4 regions of the Staphylococcus sp. NRL 16/872 genome follow, and region 2 is predicted to be linked to each of the others. Evidence: riboswitches for the same ligand, from Rfam matches in the RefSeq annotation. Region 2 holds a riboswitch; each other region holds the start of a gene.
What was found. Region 2 has a riboswitch for thiamine pyrophosphate ahead of MT340_RS00745 (LuxE/PaaK family acyltransferase). Riboswitches for the same ligand answer to the same signal wherever they lie in the genome.
Positions count from the first base shown of each region.

Region 1: another riboswitch for thiamine pyrophosphate. It lies ahead of tenA (thiaminase II); the one in region 2 lies ahead of MT340_RS00745 (LuxE/PaaK family acyltransferase).
Region 3: another riboswitch for thiamine pyrophosphate. It lies ahead of MT340_RS01565 (3-oxoacyl-ACP reductase); the one in region 2 lies ahead of MT340_RS00745 (LuxE/PaaK family acyltransferase).
Region 4: another riboswitch for thiamine pyrophosphate. It lies ahead of MT340_RS02270 (thiamine phosphate synthase); the one in region 2 lies ahead of MT340_RS00745 (LuxE/PaaK family acyltransferase).

Region 1 is NZ_CP119327.1:855,590-861,003, reverse strand. Features, by position in the region: gene thiM (hydroxyethylthiazole kinase) at 1-294, opposite strand, end outside; gene thiD (bifunctional hydroxymethylpyrimidine kinase/phosphomethylpyrimidine kinase) at 287-1,108, opposite strand; gene tenA (thiaminase II) at 1,101-1,790, opposite strand; TPP riboswitch at 1,872-1,973, opposite strand; gene MT340_RS04125 (transglycosylase family protein) at 2,066-2,782, opposite strand; gene MT340_RS04120 (single-stranded DNA-binding protein) at 3,149-3,547, opposite strand; gene MT340_RS04115 (YwpF-like family protein) at 3,734-4,177, shown strand; gene fabZ (3-hydroxyacyl-ACP dehydratase FabZ) at 4,226-4,663, opposite strand; gene murA (UDP-N-acetylglucosamine 1-carboxyvinyltransferase) at 4,706-5,414, opposite strand, start outside.
Region 2 is NZ_CP119327.1:155,348-160,761, forward strand. Features, by position in the region: gene MT340_RS00740 (acyl-CoA reductase) at 1-960, opposite strand, end outside; gene MT340_RS00745 (LuxE/PaaK family acyltransferase) at 971-2,038, opposite strand; TPP riboswitch at 2,109-2,208, opposite strand; TPP riboswitch at 2,312-2,411, shown strand; gene MT340_RS00750 (ECF transporter S component) at 2,509-3,081, shown strand; gene MT340_RS00755 (DUF308 domain-containing protein) at 3,225-3,737, shown strand; gene MT340_RS00760 (3M3SH-releasing C-S lyase) at 3,889-5,085, shown strand; gene MT340_RS00765 (Lrp/AsnC family transcriptional regulator) at 5,101-5,414, opposite strand, start outside.
Region 3 is NZ_CP119327.1:322,727-328,140, forward strand. Features, by position in the region: gene MT340_RS01555 (DUF4064 domain-containing protein) at 1-1,124, shown strand, start outside; gene MT340_RS01560 (LLM class flavin-dependent oxidoreductase) at 1,380-2,681, opposite strand; gene MT340_RS01565 (3-oxoacyl-ACP reductase) at 2,775-3,524, opposite strand; TPP riboswitch at 3,647-3,748, opposite strand; gene MT340_RS01570 (solute:sodium symporter family transporter) at 4,175-5,414, shown strand, end outside.
Region 4 is NZ_CP119327.1:497,975-503,388, reverse strand. Features, by position in the region: gene MT340_RS02285 (FUSC family protein) at 1-1,494, opposite strand, end outside; gene MT340_RS02280 (putative quinol monooxygenase) at 1,699-1,983, opposite strand; gene MT340_RS02275 (pyruvate MFS transporter) at 2,069-3,343, opposite strand; TPP riboswitch at 3,682-3,791, shown strand; gene MT340_RS02270 (thiamine phosphate synthase) at 3,858-4,448, shown strand; gene thiO (glycine oxidase ThiO) at 4,441-5,414, shown strand, end outside.

The DNA of each region.
Region 1 (5,414 bases), 700 kb from region 2:
GCGATATGTTGAAGCCCCAACCGCTACTGGATCAAAAACAATCGGCGTACCTTGTTGATTTGCGATTTTACCAATTTTTAAAATATCTTCTTCGTTGGCTTTAGTTAACGTGCCAATATTTATTAATAAGGCGCCTGCCACTTTATAAAACTCTTCTGCCTCTTCAGGTGCTTCACTCATTGCTGGGCTTGCTCCAATACTTAATAAACCATTTGCAGTAAAGTTTTTAACGACATCATTGGTATAACAAACAACTAATGGATTTTCATTTCTTAATTTCTCTAAATTATTCATCATCTAATCCTACTTTCTTCATATATGCAAAGTGGTTAACTGGTCCACGACCTTGGCCAATCTCAGGTGTATATTCAATACTTAATGAAATAAATTCTTTAGCTTTTTTAACCGCTTCATAAATTGATTTGCCTTTAGCAAGTTCTGCTGTTATTACTGCTGAAAATGTACAACCAGTACCATGCGTGTGTGGCGTATCAAAGCGTTTATTTTCAAATGTATAAACGTCGTCTTTAGTAAATAGGAAGTCTTTAGCGTTATTTAAATCAGCTGAATGTCCACCTTTAATCACTACGCCTTTACTACCAATTTCATTAATAAAGATGTGTCCTGCTTTACGAATACTTTCTTCAGTATCGATTTTCAGACCTGTAATTTCTTCTGCTTCAGGTATATTAGGAGTTACAACATCAGCTAGTGGTAATAACGTACTTTGTAAATGTTTTTTAGTCGCATCATCCATTAGAGAGTCACCACTTTTAGCTAACATAACAGGATCAATAACGTATGGAATATCAGAATGTTTTTTTAAATATTCTTGTACAAGTTCCATTGTCTCGTGCGTAGCAATCATACCTGTTTTAATTGCTTGTGGTAATTCATCATCGAATACGCTATCAAGTTGTTCTTTAACCCAACTAGTCTCTAAATTATGAATATGTTGAACGCCTTTAGTGTTTTGAGCCACAATGCTAGTGATTGCAGCCATACCATAGACACCACAAGCATGGAATGATTTTAAATCTGCCATTACACCAGCACCACCTGATGGATCAGTGCCTGCTATAGTTAATGCAATTTTTGGTTTATTCATGTTCTTTTCCTCCGAAATTCCATTTTTCATCGATGTATGCCATATTAAAGAAATTGCGTTCATGAATTGTACTTTGTAAGAAGCTTTCTTTAATATCATTTTTTTCTTGGTCGCTACAATTTTCTGTTAGTTCATCTAACATGCGATCAAACACCTCAATTAATGGACGCATTTCTGTACTATAAAAATCAAACCATTTTGCAGTAATGACATCTCTATTTAAATTTTGGTCTTCTAATGCCATTTTAGCTATGACTTCATAGACATATGGACATGGTGCCATTGCAGCAATTGTATATGCAGCATTTTCATGAGCATAAGCATGGTAATACATATGTTTGATGTAATGATCTCCACTTGGTGGCCAAACTTTTTCACGTACAATTTCTTCGTATGGTTCATTAATAAAGTCTGCTAAAATTTCATGTGCTTCTACTTCACCGTCTAACATAAATTCAATTTGTTCTACTAAAAATTTTACATCAGTCATTGTAGGCGCTTTAGGAATTAATAATGCGTATAAATTAGTAAATTCTTTTAAATATGAAGCATCTGCACGTAAATATTGACGCACAGCTTGTTTAGATAATTGTCCTTTTAATAAATCTTGAATAAATCCATCGTTATAAATTTGTTCAATAATTGGTTGTGATGCTTCTTTTAATTCAGTTGAAAAGCTCATCATAATTCCTCCTTAAATATATAAAAAAACTACATTCCCACCTAGCAACGCAGAAATGTAGTCATCCTTTAAAAAGCATGTAAAATTACATAACTACTTTCCTACGTTGGTACTAACCAAATCAGGTTATAAGGGTCTGAACATTCATCTCAGCCATTGTGGTTGGCTCCCCTAGTAGTTTTATTTTATTAATTTTACATTATCAAACAGATATTCATTTTTCAATTAAAAAGCCGGAATATTTCATTAATGGAAATATTCCGGCTGTTTCAAATTTAAGCAGTTACCCAATGTGATGGGCCTTCAGTATTATATAATTTTACAGCTGTAGCATCTTGAACACTTTCAGGTGCTTGAGCTGGTGATACACCTTTATATTCATCAGGTGCTACTGTATCCCATGTAGATTGTAAGAATTGATATTTACCTGCTGCACCAGAACTTGGGTTGACAGCATGAATATCACCACGAGATTCACGTTGTGCGATTTGTTGTAAATGTTCGTTTACATGTACTGAAGAACCACTTGAAGCTGTATTTGTTGTATTGTTACTTGTTGATGCTTGTTGTGGTTGTTGAGATTGATTTGTTTGTGGTGCTTGTTGAGTTTGAGTTGGTTGTTGTTGACTAGTTTGTGTTTGTGAAGTTACCACTTTACCTGAACTTTGATTATTAGAAGTTGAAGCTTGTTGGCTTACACCTTGTTGTTGTGTTGCTTGTGAAGATTGACCAGTTTGACCTGATTGATTGTAGTCCCAACTCCAATTACTACCATCTGATTCAAAGTGGTAAGTGAAGCCATTATAATCAAATGTCATATTATAAGCACCTTGTTGAATAGGGCTATTGTTTAATGATTGATCATTTGATTGAGCTAGTTGTGCTAATTCAGCTTTATTGATTTGAGATTCACTTGCATCTGCATGACCCGCATTTCCAGCTGCTACTCCTAGGCCTACTGCTAATGTTGAAGCAATAATAGTCTTTTTCATAGTGTATATGCCCTCCAATATTTTTTCTTAATCAATTAATTTACAAACCCTACTGTAACATCTGAAGAGCAAGCGCAAGTTACAGCCAAATAAAAAAGAAAGTATCTTTTTTACATAGGAATTACATTAAAATCGTTCTTAAATTAATTAAAAATTCGTTTACAGTTCTTTCATGCCAGTTTTGAAGAATATACGTTAGATTATTATGTATGTAATAAAACTGAAATTTTTCAAACAATTATCGCAAAAATTAAGAACCTCTCCCTATTAATCGAAATCAATAAAGAGAGATTCTGAGTATAATTGAAAGATGTTATATATAAAATAGAAAAGATTGGAGTTAAAGTTTAGAGAGTTGATTTGAATTTAATTAATATTAATAATGTCTAGATTATCTAGGGGATAAGTGTCTTCAATAAACGAGCTATTTGAGAGAATTTCGTTATTTTTAGATTGTGGGGACATAAATTTTATAGTTTCTACATATAATTCTGTTACAAAATGCGTTTGCCCTTCTTTTTCATACTTGCGTGAACGCATCTGGCCAGTGATACCTACTAATGAACCTTGACTAGTATATTTTTCGATATTCGTTGCTGTTTTGCCAAAAGCTTTACAAAAAATATAGTCACAAACAATTTCATTATTATCGTCTTTGTAATTACGTTCAGTTGCAACGCTAAAGGTAGCAATTTTCACCTCTTCCTTTTCATAGATTTGAGCATCTTTAGTCATACGACCTACAATTACTATCTTATTTAGCATGTGTCACCTCCTTCTAAATTTATATTAATGACATTTTAGGTATACGTCAAAACACCATTTTTCAATAAAAATTTACTATTTATAATCAAAATTTGTTATATTTAAAGAAAATAGTTAAAAATTAAATGACTAATTAAATAATTTCTAATTTATTGCATATTTTCAAAATTTTTAGGATGTGATTAAGTGAAGACTTTTAAAGCGGTGCGTTTTCAAATTGTGAATGAAAATGGTGGAATTACTGAATTTGAATTAAAAGATGGCGTTATTATTAACAAAGAAAGTAGTGGAACAGGTTGGTTATTAGAAGTAGTTATTTCAAATGCCCATTATGAAGCTATGAAAAAATACTATAATGATCAAACATTATTAGATATTCGTGTGGTTATTACTAGACCGTCCAATGATCCAGCTTTATTCGACGCTACCATCAAAAGTTTAGTTTCTTTCGATACCACAATGTCTATCGTATTTGAATGTCATATTTATACGTTACGTCAAGTATATGCCGAAAGTTTATTAGAACAATTAGTGGATGAAGGTTTATCAGGAGAAGAATTGAAAATTACATTTAATCGTATGATGCAATCTAAACCTAAACTAAAAGAAGAAAAATTTGAACGAGAATAATAAAAGCACTCTATGATAGTATTAACTATCAAGAGTGCTTTTTTACGATTATGCGTCTTGGATTGCAAATGTAAGTTCACAACTACAAGCAAGTTGACCATCAACGGTAGCTTTAGCCGTACCTTTACCAATTGGACCTTTAATTTTAGTAATTTCAACTTCTAATAACAAAGTATCCCCAGGTGTCACTTGTTTTTTAAAACGACATTTATCAATTCCAGCAAATAAAGCAATTTTACCTTTATTCTCTTCGCTATTAAGCATAGCTACTGCGCCTGTTTGAGCTAACGCTTCAGTAATTAATACACCAGGCATTACAGCGTAATCTGGAAAATGTCCTTGGAAAAATGGTTCATTCCCTGAAACTTGTTTTAAACCTACACAACGTTTACCTTCTTCATATTCAACCACTCGGTCAATTAATAAAAATGGTTGTCTGTGTGGGATAATTTGTTTAATTTGATTGTAATCAAAAATTGTTTCCATTTGAAACTACCTCCAGCAATAATTTATCATTTGATGTCAAAATTAGTCATTGATACGTTCAATATCTGCACCAAGTGATTTTAATTTTTCATGGAAATTAACATAGCCACGATCTAAATGTTTTAATTCTGTCACTTGAGTCGTACCATCCGCTACTAAGCCTGCTAAAATCAACGCAGCTGCAGCTCTTAAGTCAGTTGCTTTAACTTGAGCACCTTGTAATTGGCTCTTACCAGCAATTTTAGCACTTCTACCCTCTACAGTAATATTAGCGTTCATACGTCTAAATTCTGCAACATGCATAAATCTATTTTCAAAGACAGTTTCGGTAATCACTTTATGACCTTCAGCTGTTAATAATAAAGCCATCATTTGAGATTGCATATCAGTTGGAAAACCAGGATGAGGTAATGTTTTAACATCTACTGGTTTTAATTCACCCTCAGCAGTGACACGTACACCGTCTTCTTGGAAATCTAAATTGACACCCATTTCTTCTAATTTATAGATTAGACTTGTCATGTGTTCTTTGACTGCATCACGTACGAAGACATCCCCTCTTGTTATCGCTGCAGCAATAATTAATGTACCTGCTTCGATTCTATCTGGGATAATTGAGTGTTCCACGCCTTTTAGTTTTTCAACACCATGAATAGTGATAGTATCTGTACCTGCGCCTGTGACTTTACCACCCATTTCATTGATATAGTTAGCTAAATCCACAATTTCAGGTTCTTTTGCTACATTTTCA
Region 2 (5,414 bases):
TTCTAGTTGATGTAGGGCACTGCCGACCATCTGAGCGAAATTTTTAGAATTAATTTGAGCATTTTTTTGAACAAATATCATTTGTGGAGAATAGCATCCTTGCTGATCGTAACGCATTATTTCTAACGCTATATTTTTAACGATATTATGAACTTTATTAGGTTTTAAAGTTTCACGACTGACTATAGATAAACCTACTTTCTCACCATATCCTAAAAACTTTTTAGTAGCAGGGACTCTTTTAGAAATTTGATTTAAAATGTCATTATTTCCATATCCAATAATGACATCTGAATGATTGATGGCGATATCTTCGAGCTTTGTAGTACCTCCAGGCCAATAAATAATTGCTATGCTATTACTAATGACTGAATCAATTTCAGCCAGAAGTTGCACAAACCAACTCGCAATAAAAGGTTCAGACTTAGGTAATTTACAAATACTTCCAGATTTAACGAGTAAGCTACTTATTAGACTCCATAAAGGAAGTCCTGGAACATTTCCAGACCATACATGAGTAATGATGTCTGACGCTATAGCTTTTGAGAAACCACCTTTATGATTAGGAACAAATTGTTCTAAAATTTGAGGATTATAAAAATCTTCTGACACGAAACGTTGCAGTTCATATTTTCTAAAAGTAGTTAAATACTTAGTAAATCCTACTTTAATAATTTCTGAACTATAACCAGTAGTTTGAGGTATTATTCTATCAATATTTTTTCGCCATTTTGATTGTGGATCTAAAAAAATATGAATAGCTTGGTCAATTACATTAATAATTTTATTAGTTGAATAATTTTTCAATTTTATTCTGTTTTCTTTTATTTTAGAACATACGAATTCTAATTGGTCTTCAGTTAAATCAGGAACTAAAGCAGTATAGTCTTGAAAGTCGATTTCTTTATAGCTTATTTCGTGACTGTTAATAAAAGGGACGTATCCGACTTTTAGTTTCATATGTATCTCCTTAATTTTTAGAATTTAAAAATTCTTCAACAGCTAAAGAACAACCTTTTGCTAATGCGCCTTCAGTTCTACCATGTAAGACAAATCCTTCTTTAGTAGGTTCTCCGACATCTTCCATCATGATTGTGGCAACAGAATTATAGTTTGCTAAGTCATAATGGATTAAAATACCTTTTTCATTATAAGGAACATCTTCCATAGTCATTGGGTTAACTACACGAGTTCTACACCAATGAGGAGCATATTTAATCGATGAAGATATTTCATTCCCTTTATCATAAAATTGTGTGCTTAATTCAGTGACACCATACATATTGATACACATATCTTTGGGAACATTAAATATATTTGATAATTTCTCATAAAATTCTTGTTGAGGTAACTCTTTAGAACGATTTTTGTAACCTCCAGTATCTAATATGCGACTGCCTTTAGGTAATTTAAAAGATAGATTATGATCTTCTAGATATTCAATTAAATGAACAATACTATAACTTGCACCAAGTAAAGAAAATGGTGTTTCATTTGTTTCAGATCGTCGTAAAGCTTGAATAAGTTCTGTGTATTGAATACCGTTATTATCTATATAAGTAGCACTATCCTTCGTTCCAAATGTGGACTTTGCTACTTCAAGGTAATGCGCTAATGAAGAGTTTGGTAATGCTTTAGGAGTAGGAAATAATATCGCCATCTCAATCTCACTGTAATCTGGAAGAAACATTTTTTTGAAAAAAGATGTCATAGCTAAATCGTAAACATCTAAATCTTTATGATAATTTTTACCTTTAATTCCGCTTGTAGTACCACTAGTCATATAGATAAATTGTGTCTCTTCAATCGGTACAGCACTAAATGTCGCATGTTTGAAAGCATTAATTGGTACAGCCGGAATATCTTTCCAATCGTTAATTGTTTGAGGTGTTTTACCTTGAGATAAACAAAATTTTTGATAATCACGGTTTTCGTTATATTGAAATTCAAATAGCTTTAAAGCAACTGTCGGGAAATCATCTGAGCTTCCATATTCAATAAATTGATAAATATACTGTTTTATTTGTTCAAAGTTCATTTATATCTACTCCTTTATTAAAAAAGCAGGAATGCACTACATAAGTGCTTCCTGCTTGAGTAGAAATAATAATTATCTACAATCACTTTCCTTCGTTGGTATTAACCATATCAGGTTCGATGGTTGAAGTTAGCAACTTCTCTCAGCAAAAAGCACCCATAGTGACGACCTTTATTATTTATTATTAATTCTATTATATTAAAACATTAATTGAATGGCAAAATTAAATTTTGACAAAAAAATAAAAGAAATCTATATTTAAATTATAGTAGATATAAGTACTAGGGGTGTTTTAAAAACTGAGATGGAGTAATCCAAACCCTTTGAACCTGAACTAGTTAGCACTAGCGTAGGGAAGTGTATATCACATCTAGGATACATATATACTTTTACAGTTACGCAAACTATCTAGTTAGATATGTTTGTTTTTTTATGTACTTTTCTACTCAATTCATAAAAGGAGTTAGAAAATGAAAAAATTAAATTTATCAGATATTTTGGTTACTGTTTTAATTAGTTTTATCTTCGGTTTAGTATATAAAGGAGTAGGCTTAACGGTAGCAGCATTGAAACCATTGGGTCTTCATCTAGATCAAATTGCTTATGGACTATGGTTTATAGCAGCGATTGTTGCATTCTTAATAATACGTAAACCAGGTGTAGCTTTATTAGCAGAACTAGCTGCAGGTTCTGGAGAGACTATTTTATCAGGAGATATAAATATGTCTATTTTACTCCACAGTTTAGCGCAAGGTTTAGCTTGTGAAATTATATTTTTAATATTTAAATATAAATCAACTAAACTGGCTGTAACTATGTTAGCAGGCGCTACGGCTGGAATTTTTACTATTCCTATAGATTGGATATTTAACTATTTAGGAAATATGGCAATGTGGAATATTATCTTACTTTACTCAATCAGAATAGTTAGTGGAACATTACTTTCGGGAGCATTAGGCTATTATATTGTGAAAGCTTTAGAAAAAACAGGCGTAACAAAACTATATCATAGCGCCTCAAAAGAAGATTTTGATGAATTATAAACTATTTTTTATAGGTTTTTTCTAGAAAATGTTACTTTAGCAACGATGTCGTTCATGTGAAAGATATGATTAGGTAGAATTATTGTGCTTTCCAATTTGTTCTATTATACTGAGTAAAAAATTATGTAGAGAGAAGGAATTTTTTGGCACAAAACAACGACAAATTAAAATGGTCAAGTTTAATTATGGGCACGTTACTCCTCATAGTAGCGATTATTATATTTAGCTATCCCGTGAAGAACTTTTATACATTAACATGGCTAATCGGTTTATTCATTTTCATTAATGGTATCATCCAGCTCTTATTCCGACGTGCAACGAAAGCATTAGCAGGAGGCAGTTCAGGACTAATCATCCTCATTGGTATTATTGATATTATTTTTGGATTATTAGTAGTCTTTAACGTAGGCGCCAGTTCTGAATTCTTTGTCTTCATGTTCGCGGCATGGTTTATTGTAAGTTCAATCATTGGTTTATTTACAATTTCTCATCAAAATCGCTTAAGATTTTTATCAATTATTGTAAACATTCTAGGTATTATTTTAGGAATTATTTTATTATTTAACCCAATGATGGGCATGATCTTCGTATCATTAATGATTGCCGTCACATTTGCAGTATTAGGCATCACATATATTATTGATGGTCTAGCTTAATTAATTCTAGAAAGCTATTTTCTCAGTACTTGAGGGAATAGCTTTTTTATTTTAAATAAGTGCTGTAATGCTCTTAATTTTTATAAATGAATTTAAAAATAATAAGTATTAAAATGATATTTAAGTAAAACAAATTTCAGGAGGAAGTACTTTGACTTACAATTTTGATGAAATTATAGAACGTCGTTATACCAATGCGATGAATGTGGAAGGTTACAAAGGCTATTTATTTGGAGATACTGATGTATCAGATATAGAAAATAATGATGAATTAATTCGCATGTGGGTTGAAGATATGGACTTCGCAACACCAGATGTAGTTTTAGATGCTATACGTGACAGACTCGATAAAAAAATTCTAGGATATACCAATATATTTGGCTCAGACTATTATGAAGCTTTTGTTTCATGGACTGAACGACGTTTTGGGTATTCTTTTCCTCAAGAACAACTCGTCTTCTCTCACGGTATTGTGGCCGGCATCATAGAATTAGTAAGTTATATTTGCGACGAGGAGGACAAAGCACTAATCCTTACACCAAGTTATGGCCCATTTAAAATGGCATGCGACAGAAATAAAGTTTCAACTGTTTATTCACCACTCATTAATAAAGACGGTTATTACGAAATTGACTTTGAAGATGTCCGTAAAAAAGTAGAAACAGAAAATATAAAACTATGTATCTTCGCTAACCCACATAACCCAACAGGTAGAGTGTGGTCAGAAGAGGAATTAAAACAATTTGGAGAAATTATGCAAGACAATGATGTGTGGGTCATTTCAGATGAAATTCACTGTGACATTAAACGTGCTGGCCAAACGCACGTGCCGTTTGCTAAAGCAATGCCAGAGTACGATAAGATCATCACAACAATGTCTCAAAGTAAAGCTTTCAACATTGCTGGCCTCATGTTCTCAAATATTATCATTCCTAATAGACGATTATTAAAGACATGGAAGTTACGTCACTTTAGTTCAGAGAATCCATTAAGCATTGTCGCGACCCAAGCTGCTTATGAAAAGGGCGAAGACTGGTTAGCCGCAATGAATGACTATTTAGATGACAATTTTAAATATTTAGCAGAATTCTTGGACAATGAACTTCCACATGCAAAATTTAAAATACCAGAAGCAACTTACCTAGCGTGGGTAGATTTAAGCTATTACATCAACCAAAAAGAAATCGACGAACCAATAGCTAAATACTTTATCAAACATGCAGGCGTCATCATTGAAGGAGAAGAACAATTTGTTCATAATGCAGAAGGCCATGTCAGAATTAATATCGCCATCCCACGAGAAATCATGAAAAAAGGCTTAAATAAAATCAAAGAAGCATTAGTATAATTTTAAATTAGTGAATTACACTACCTTTGAAAAAATAAAATGCGTCTTACTATGCCCATATTTCTGCAGAGAATCTATAAAGTTCTCTGCTTTTTTCATGTCTTTAAAACGTGCTTTAAACATAAAACAACTGTCACCTGAAATTCTATAACAAAATGCAACATTCTCTTGTTCAGAAATATAATTCTTAAAGTCTTTGTATAAATTATTTTTAATAGTAAGTTCTATAATTGCTTCAATATCATAGCCCAATAAACTGTAATCAATGTTGATTGTATAATTTTTGATAATGCCAGAATCAATTAATTTGTGAATACGCTCTCTCGTTG
Region 3 (5,414 bases), 170 kb from region 2:
ATAATAAAGTGAGCCGAGTTGGTGAACACATACTGACTTGGGTCGGTGTTGCTATACAAGCGTTGGTTGCAATTATATTTCTTTTAATCCGTCCTTTTGTAGGTAATAGTGAATTCCGCCAACAAATCTTAACGGAATCTCAAAAACAAGGAAATCAATATTCTACAACTGAAGTTAACCAGGGTGTTAGTGCGTTAAGTAAATTTATTGATTTCTTTACATGGGCTTCAATCATTCCTTTAATTTTAGCAATTATTGGAGGCTTTTTAATCAGTAAAAAACATAAAGCTGCTGGTATTTTAATTCTTATCGCAGGTATCTTAGCTTTAGCATCTAACTGGATTAGTGCTATCTTATGGTTAATCGCAGGTATTATGTTATTAGTAAGAAAAGCTAAAAAACATAATGATAATGATTATGATCACCGCTATTATGATAATAATGGTAATCATCACGATAATGGTTACGACAACCGTCACGACAACCGTCACAATGGTTATGGTGACCACCATGACAATAACTATGATAATAACAACAGAAATAATGGTTATGCGAATATGACAAACCAAGGTCAACGTGGCAATGATTATCATAATGATAGAAATGATCACCGTTATGATAGAGACAACCACGATAGAAACGATAGAGAGCGTAATGATGTAAACGCTAGTAACAATGCTTTCATTTTAGATGAAGAAGATAAAGCGAAAGAACAAGATTATATTAAAGATCAATATTCAAATAATGAACATGACGTGCATAATGGTAGTCATTATGATTCTCGTCATAGCAATGACAATGAGCGTCATCACCATGATGATTTAAACCGTGATGAGGACTTCAATCGTCGCAATGATGTGGATTGGTCAGCAGATAACAATCACGAACACAATAATAATCTTGGTAGAACATTAACTAATGATGAAGATTATCAACATGATAATCACCGTCGCGATATCGATGACAACAACTATCGTCGTAGTGATAGATACAATCATAGCAATGATAATCATTCTAATGATTTAAATAGAGATCATGAACAGAATCATCAAAATGATAATTTCTTAAAAGATGAAGCTAAAAAATTACAAGACAAAAAAGATAACGATCCATATAAATATTAATGGAGATTGTCTAGAGTCTGGGGCGAGCCTGAAAAAACGGCTCGCTTTTATTATGGAAAAAATAAGGCGATGGTGCTCCTAAGTTAGCATCATCGCCTTCATGTTAATTTCTATTATATGAATTAATAAATTGGATATGGGATAAATGAATTTTGAATTGGATAATTTGGATAATAATGAATGTCTTAAGACTGTAGGTAAACTCTTTCAGTCTTAATAGTTTTAAGAACTTTATCAATAAGCTCTATTGAATTTCTAATTTAACCCTAAGTGATCTCTCAGGGTATGTCCTGTGTACGCTGTGCGATATAAACCACGACGTTGTAATTCAGGAACGATTAAATCTACAAAGTCTTTTAAGCTATGTGGGAGGGAAGGTGGCATTAAATTGAACCCATCTGCGACACCTTCGTTGAACCAATGCTCCATTTCGTCTACGATTTCTTCAGGTGTGCCGACTAAAGTTAAATGACCGCCTCCAGCATTTAAATAGCCAAGTAATTCACGAACAGTCGGTTGTTTGTCATTAATGATTTCAAGGATGGTTTCATAACGACCTTTAGGTCCACTAAATTCTTCAAGTGGGGGTAATTCAGGAACGGGTTGGTCTAGTTCCCATTGATTACAATCTTGTTGGACAAAGAAACTTAACTGTTTTAAAGCAGTTTCAACAGAAAGTAAGGCATCTAGCTCTGCTTTTTTAGCTTCTGCTTCTTCATGCGTACGCCCCACGTAAGTGACTAATCCCGGAAAGACTTTAATGTATCTTGGGTTATCTGTATTTTGTTTCATTTGAGCATCTAGTCTTTCACGATAGCGTTGAGCTTGTTTGAGATTCCACGCTACTGAATAGACGGCATCAGCATATTTCGTAGCTAATGCAATACCGTGGTTAGATGAACCTGCTTGCATAGCAACGGGCTTTCCTTGTGGACTTTGTGGTGTAGTGAGTGGTCCACGCACTTGGAAATATTTACTTTTATGGTGAAGCGGTTGTATCGTTGTCGTATCCATCAACGTGCCGGCTTCACGATCAGGTTGAAAGTCCTCAGTAGTCCATGACTCAAACAACTCATTAACGACGTGGGCGAATTCGTCCGCCTTTTCATAACGAACAGCATGCTCAGGCAATGCTTCCATACTGTGGTTCTGAGCCTCCACATCTGTCATAGAAGTCACTAAATTCCAACCGACGCGTCCACCAGTGATATGGTCCAAACTTAATAACTGACGCGCTGCCGTAAATGGATTTGAAAATGTACTCGAGATAGTGGGTACCAAACCAACATGATGTGTAACCTGGGAAATAGCCGTTAAGTTAATGAGCGGGTCAAACCAGAAACTCGGCATCGTCGTGAAACCAGGATTGAAAGCTTGATTATCCGCAAAGAATACGACGTCAAATAGTCCTTTTTCGGAAAGTTGAGCTAGCTCTTGATAATACGTAATATCACCAAGACGTTCAACGCTTGAATTAGATTGTTGCCAAGCTGCCTGATGATGCCCACAACCGTAAATTAAAATGCCAATGTGTAATTGTTGTTTCTCTTTCTTCATAATGAATCACTAACACTCCAGTTTGTTGTTGGGATTTTGATTAAATAGAGAAGAATGCGTGCATTGAGTACGTCACTATCGACTCCAAAAGTTTTAGTTCATTGTTAAACCACCATCAACTGTAATGTTTTGTCCTGTAACGCCATTTGCGGCTTCAGAACTTAAGTACGCTACCATATTTGCCACGTCTTGAGGTGTAGTCACTTTGCGTAATGGTGTCGTTTGGGCAATCAAGTCAAATACTTCTGGTGTGGTTACAGCACTGGCATCAGTCGTTTTTAATAAGCCACCAGAAACCATATTAGCCGTAATGCCATATTGACCTAATTCAGCAGCAACGTTGCGTGTAAATCCGATTAAGCCTGCTTTGGCTGTTGTATATTCATGATATGGCACGACAGGATTTTGGAATAAATTTGTACCGATGCTGATGATACTACCAGCGTTACGTTCAATAAATTGAGGGACTACACTTTGAGTAACATTAAATGCTGCTTTTAATGTGCCATCAATTTGCTGTTGGTAATCTTCCCAAGTTAAGTCTTTAAATGCTTTTTGTGCTACTGGGTCAAACTTGAAATTGACTAACGCATTATTGACAACCACATCGATTTGACCGAAATGGGCGGTTGCTTCTTTGACTAAACGTTCCACTTCTTCGCGTTGTGTCACGTCTGCTTGTAGTGCGATTGCGTTGTCGCCTAATTCTGTTGCTAACTGTTCAGCAGTCTCTTTACTCTTATTATAATTAATGACAACTTGAAATCCTTGAGACACTAATGTTTTTACGATGACTGCGCCTAAACCACGGCCACTGCCTGTTACTAATACTGTTCTTGCCATTGCACAAGCCTCCATCACTTTCTTTTACAGTAAAAAAATACGCAACCTTCGCTAGGAAAGTTGCGTAAATGATAGATATGTATATAGAAAAGAGATTTGACATAAAATCTCTATCAACATCTAAAATTTATCCCACACTTTCCTACGCTAGTATGAACTAGTTCAGGTTCAAAGGGTTCGAGGACAAGCCTCATCTCAGTTAAAAAACACCCCTAGTGCATATATTAATACTATATTTACAATGTATAATTTTTGAATTTAGAAGTCAAGGTAATTGCAGAGTAAAAGTAGGGCAAGATAGGCTATCTATTTGCGTCTATCTTGTCTGCTTTTAGGAAATCTTTTAGTTTAAAGCGAATAAATTAAAGGCTCTTATAAGTTTCATAGGTTAATTAATTAATCAAAATTGATTAAAAATAAATTTGTAAAAATATTGAAATTCATTAAAATTGGTAATGCACAAGTTTTAAGATTGAAAAAGTATTAAAAGTAAATTTAATATATATATGAACTAAATATAAATAGTTGTTTTTAAAATTTTCAATCTGGAGCGAAGATAAAAAAGGGGATATAAACGTTAAATATGAAGTTAACGTTTGTTTTTATATTGGGAAAATATTCAAAATTTATTAAAGGAGAGCGAAAGAAGTATGAATTGGCTAGCAGTCTTGCTATTTTTAGGCGTAGTTATCGGTATTAGTGTTTATGCTTATTGGCGATCGAAAAAAGTACAAACCGATAGTGCAGACGGCTATTTTATGGGAGGCAATACTTTAACAGGTTTCACTATTGCTTCAACGATTATCATGACCAATCTATCAACAGAACAATTAGTAGGTCAGAATGGTCAAAGTTATGGAAAAGGTATGGAGGTTATGGCGTGGGAAATTACTGCTGCCGTAGCGGTAGTCTTACTCGCTTGGGTCTTCCTTCCTAAATACTTACGTTATGGTGTTTCTACCATTTCTGAATTTTTAGAGATGAGATATGATACATTTACGAAGCGTTTTGTATCAATTTTATTTATTTTCACGTATGTCGTGTCGTTTATGCCTGTTGTTTTATATTCAGGTTCTTTAGTCTTTAATAAGATGTTTCATATTGGCGACTATTTAGGTGTAAGCAATACGACAGCAACCATCATTATTTCATTAACAATTGGTGTGATTGGTGTCCTTTATCTCTTTATAGGTGGCTTATCTTTAAGTGCATTCAGTGACTCTATTTACGGTATCGGGTTAATTGTTGGTGGTTTAATTGTAACTTTAATTGGCTTACATCATGTGGGTGATGGCGGTTTCGTCAAAGGTTTCGACAATATCGTTCAACACACGCCTGAGAAACTTAACGCGTTTGGCTCAGTAGATTCAAATATCGTGCCATGGCCAACATTATTCTTTGGTATGTTTTTTAATAACTTATTCTTCTGGTGTGCCAACCAAATGATTGTTCAAAAAGCACTAGCAGCTAAAAACTTAAAAGAATCACAAAAAGGTGCTATTTACTTAAGTATCTTTAAAATATTTGGACCTATCTTCACAGTCATTCCGGGTGTCATTGCTTATAACTATTTTAATGGTGGTATCGATAATAATGACAATGCGTATCCAGCGCTAATTCAAAGTATTTTACCAGACTTGTCATTAGGTCTCTTTGGTGCCGTTATTTTTGGTGCTATCTTAAGTTCCTTCGTAGGTTCATTAAACAGTACTACGACATTATTTACCTATGACTTCTATAAACCACTCTTTGGTAAAAAAGCGTCAGACAAACACATAGCTCGCGTAGGTCATATTGCGACAGTAGTCATTGGTGCTATCTGTGTAGGACTTTCTCCATTAATTTCACTATTCCCAAGTGGTTTATATGCGATTGTTCAACAATTTAACG
Region 4 (5,414 bases), 340 kb from region 2:
TTCACGTTCTGTATCTTGGTATCCATTTTCAGAGAATAAATAATGGAAAATAGTCGCTTCTTTACGCACTACTTCAGAGATAGTTCGTGGCAGAATAGCCGAAGACGTTTGACGGTTAAGTATTAAAATACCGACTACTGCAATTACAATCCCAATTAACACATCAAAGATACGTGTGTAAGCAATCGAGATAGATAGATTTTGCGATGCGAGTCCATTAAGCAAGATAACTTGTGTTGTGATAAAAATAACGGCAAACGCGTAATTCGAACCTACAAAGGCTTCTGTCACCATAGCAGCGAGCCCCATGATAATGACGGCTACTACTACATGTGGATGGAAATATAGAATAGCAGATAAAACTAATGTCCCAATAATTGTTCCTAATCCACGGGCCATGGCTCTATCTATCATACGTCGTGTCGTCATCCCTAACATAACCGTATGCGCTGTTAAAGGAATCCAATATGATTTCTGAATATCAAAGGTTAATGAAATAAAAATAGCGATGCCCATGATAATGATATAAATCAAGGTGTTACGAAAGACGATAGAATCAAGTGTTAAGTTATGCAGAATTCGTTGACTGTAAAGCGGCTTTCTCACTTGAGCTTCGTGTTCGATACGACTAGAATCTAAGTTTGCAATTTCATCAATTTTTAAAATATATTGCATGAGATTATCAAAATCTTCGCTGACATGAACTTCTTTTGTCCAATTTTCTCTGGCATTACTAAGACGATATGCATTACGTGTTGTTACTTCCATCATCTCAATTAATTCCTGTGGAAGTGGACGAATATCTTTCTCATGCAGTTCAAGTAATTCAGAGTAAATCCCTTGTGCTGACGTATGTAGTAACAGTAATCGTTGGAAACGTTGATTCAGTTTCGCCTTAGCACCAGCAGTCGCTGTAATTAATAATTCATCTGAATTTTTGAATTGTGTCACTGCTGATTGAGAAATTTCTTTAAATTTCTCTGGATCGTTATAGTTTTGCATCAATTTGTTAATCATTGTGAAGTCAGCAGTGATGGCACGATCTTCAACGCGTTGCTTCTGGAAGATGATCATAATAAGCACAACGAGTGTCGCTAATGCGCCACCTACTAAGATAGCGAATCCACGGTATAACGCTTGATCTGGCGCTACAGGTAAGTTACTAGGTAAACAAAATGTAACTAAGAAGAAAGTAGAAGATGGTCCGGCAATCTTCAATGCACTAAAAATATAATATGGTACCACTGTGACAATAAGTAAAGTAAAACCATAAAGAAGTGGTTGAGATACGGTTAAGGTGCCGAGCATCATACATATCGCAAACGAAATAGAACATAAAATAACCATTCTAAGTTTAGAACGAGGTGGTCCTTGAAAGACGTATATATGTGCTAACGCCCCCGTCGATACAAGTAAACCAAAACTAAAATTCCCAAGGTAATAGCCAATTAATGCTGGGATAATCATTAATAAACCTTGGCGAATCCCTTTCATAAAGTCAATCTTGGTTTTATCGAATTGTATAAGAGACTGTAATACATTTCCCAAAATTATCTTTCCTTTCTATAAAGCATACATATTTATGATAACACTTTTTAAGTTTACTCATCAGTAGCATGATTATAGACTACAAAAAAAGAGCGAAACTGAAATCTTAATTTGATAAAAAGATTTCTGTCTCACTCTCAAAAAGTTATATTATTTTGTTTCTGCTACATCGATAACAGGTTCTTCTGAAATGTATTTGCCAATATTTTCACTGAATGCTCTGAAGTGGTCTGAATGGTTATGTGTTTGTACTGCCTCTTCATCTTTATAATTCTCAACCACAACAAATATGTTGCGTTCTTTAACGTCTTCATAATGATGATAGAACGTATTACCCGCTTCTTGGCTAGAACTTTCAACTAATTTTTTCATTAATTTTAAATATTCTTCACGGTGCTCTTCTTTTACTTTAAGTTTTGCATTAATAATAATCATTTAATCACCTTCAATATTGTTATTGCTTTAGTTGTACCATATCTACTTCAGTATTAAACAATTATTTGCTTTTAAAAAGACTATTCTACTTTTTGCTTTCATCTTGAAGAAGTGGTTTGTCTGGTGAAACGAAGAACCATAAAATGACTGCAATCACTGCTGGTACAATTAATAGTTGGAATGTCATTGACCAACCTAATGAAGTGACTAACGCACCTGCTAAGAATGGACTAACTAACGCACCAAGGTTACCCCATAGGTTCATCCAACCTGAGACTGTTCCGGCGAAGTTACGTCCGATATCATTTGCTGCAGCCCAGCTCATACCCATTGAGATACCCATACCACCTAAGCCAAGTGATAACCAGAAAATAGTGATATACAAGCTTTCAGTATGAACTGCGAAAAAGATTGATACTGCAAATACGATGAAACCAACAATAGCGATGACACTTCTTGCTACAAAACGTGATTGACCACTATGTAAAATTTTATCTGAAATAGCACCTGCAGATAGAATTAAGATAAACATGATAAACCATGGTAATGAACTAATTGTCATATGTTTGAATTCTACGTGATATTGTTCAGTTAAATACGTAGGTAACCAAATTAAGAATAAAGCAATAATAAACTGAACGACAAAGTATTGACCTGCAATCGCATAGAAACTTAAACGACGGAAGAATTGATTCCAAGGTGGAAGTGATTTACTTGTTTGAACTAAATCACGATTCTCCATGATATATCTTTTTTCAGCCTCATTTACCATACGATGATGTTCTGGTAAATCTTTCGCGATAATCCCCCATAAAATCGCAATAAGGATACCTACTGCCCCGAAGATATAAAATACTGCTTGCCAGTTAAATGCATTTACAATGGCAATAGTAATAATTGGTGCTAATACGGGTCCAAAATATGAACCTGCAAGTAATGCACTTGATGCTCTTCCCTTTTCATCTTTTGAGAACCAAGTTGAATTAAATACGGCATTAGATGGATACATTGGTGCTTCCCCAATACCAAATAAGAAACGTACTAAGAATAATAAACCGTGATGTTTAATCATTCCTGTAAAGATTGTAAAAGCACTCCACCATACTAATGCGACTGAAATCATTTTACGTGGACCAAACTTCTCCGCTAACATTCCCGAAGGCACTTGCATTAAAGCATAACCAAGTGAGAAGAATGAAGCTAACAATCCAAACTGTTGCTTGTCCATATGTAAATCTTTCATCATTTGTGGTGCAATATATGAGATATTTGATCTATCCATATACGCGATAACTCCGATAATAAAAAACAATAGTGCGAACATCCAACGCACATTACTCTTTCTTTGTCCTTGACCCATGTTACTGTCCTACTTTCATTTATATTTGTTGATTCTAAATTAATGTTGTCGTACTAAATGATTACGTAGTTTTGAACGTACTTTAGATCCTCCTTCTTCTAACAGTAATTTCAATATTGATTACTTATTTTTAATTATATTATCACTTAGTGTAAACGTTTACAATATAATTTTAATATTTTTTTATTAAATTGTACTTGTTTGTATTCTTTGTTTTATCATTTTGAAAAGGGCGTGTCATAGTTGCTTTGGATTAAGATTTGAACTCTAATCAAAAAAACTGTAGAATGAAATTGAATTAAAACGCTATGAGTTATTTTATAAATGAATAAACATTTATCATCCACTGGAAGTGCCTTTGTTTAAGGCTGAGAGTAAAGAACGAACTTTATAATTCCTGGAACCTGATCCAGTTTGTACTGGCGTAGGAAAGTGGCGCAAAGGATATCGTAAAGTTAAGCTGAACGCTATTTCCCTACAAGGGCAATAGCGTTTTTTTATTGTTCAAGGGGTGATGCATATATTTATTGCAATAACAAGTTACAAAGATTTAACGGACAAGGATTTACAACATTTCTTAGCTATAGCTAAAGGCATAGACGGATTACTCTTTCGTACCCCTATGTCACACGAAGCGTTATTCAACTTCATCACTCGACTATTAGAGGCTGGCTTTCCTAAAGAGAAAGTGATCATTCACAGTGATACTGAATTACTAGAATCCTTAACACTGTCACGCTTGCATTGTCGTGAAATGGATTCAAATGCTTTCGACTATAAACAACTACACCCAAATGTCGAAGTCAGTATGTCGACTCATTCCAAGCAATCTGTGGAGCAAGCTTATGAACATGGTCTTGATTATGTGTTTTATGGCCACATTTTCAAAACGCCATCTAAACCAAATCAACAGCCACGATCACAGGATGAAATCAATGACGTTTTACGTTTGCCAATACCTATTTATGCGATTGGTGGCATCACTAAAGAAACGATTCACCAATTACCTAATGGGTTTGCTGGTATATGTGCAATTTCTTTCTTTATGAACGCATCTTTACAACAAATCGAACAGTTACGAAAGGAGTGGTTGAAAGATGCATGATGTTCTTATTATTGGCTCAGGTGTGATTGGTATGTCTATTGCACGACATTTAAGTCAATCACAAATGGATGTCGCGATTGTCGACAGAGATGTTCCTGGTAAACATGCTTCTTATAAAGCAGGCGGTATGCTAGGTGCACAAAATGAATTTACTGAAGATACGGATTTATTTAGACTCGCGCTTGAATCGCGCTCACTTTTCCCAGAACTGTGTGAAACATTGCAAGATGAAACAGGCATCGATATTCAATATCAACCTTCAGGATTAATCAAAGTTGCTAATCGTCCTGAGGATGTTGAAAGTTTAAGACAACAATATGACTTCTTAAGTACTATGGACCCAAGTGTAGTGGAATTATCTGATGAGGATTTAATCGATTTAACGCATGGTCATGTTACATCAAGCGAAATGGCTATCTACATTCCAAATGATGGACAAATCAATGCCAATCATTATACGAAAGCACTTTTTAAATCACTGCAACAGCGCGATATTCATCGTTATTATGAAACTGAAGTGTTTAGTGTTGAACGTCAAAATGGCTACTATGAGGTGTCTACTTCAGAAGGTCAATTAGTTGCTAAGAAAGTGATTGTCGCTGGTGGTGCGTGGAGCTCTAAATTATTAGAACACTATCAACTTCCACGCAAAGTAGTTGGTGTCAAAGGCGAAGTATTACTTATTGAACATGACAGCCTAGATTTGAAAGAAACGATCTTTATGACGAATGGTTGCTATATTGTGCCGAAACAACCAAATCGTTTCCTTATCGGTGCAACAAGTGAATTTGATAATTATTCTGTCGGTAATACTAATCAAGGTGTCTCATGGTTGCATCAATACGCCAATGAACGTGTTCCTGAATTGGCACAAGGTAAGGTCATTAAGCAATGGTCAGGCGTACGTCCTTATACTGATGGCGAATTGCCTATCATGGACCGCATCGACGATGGTTTATATGTCAT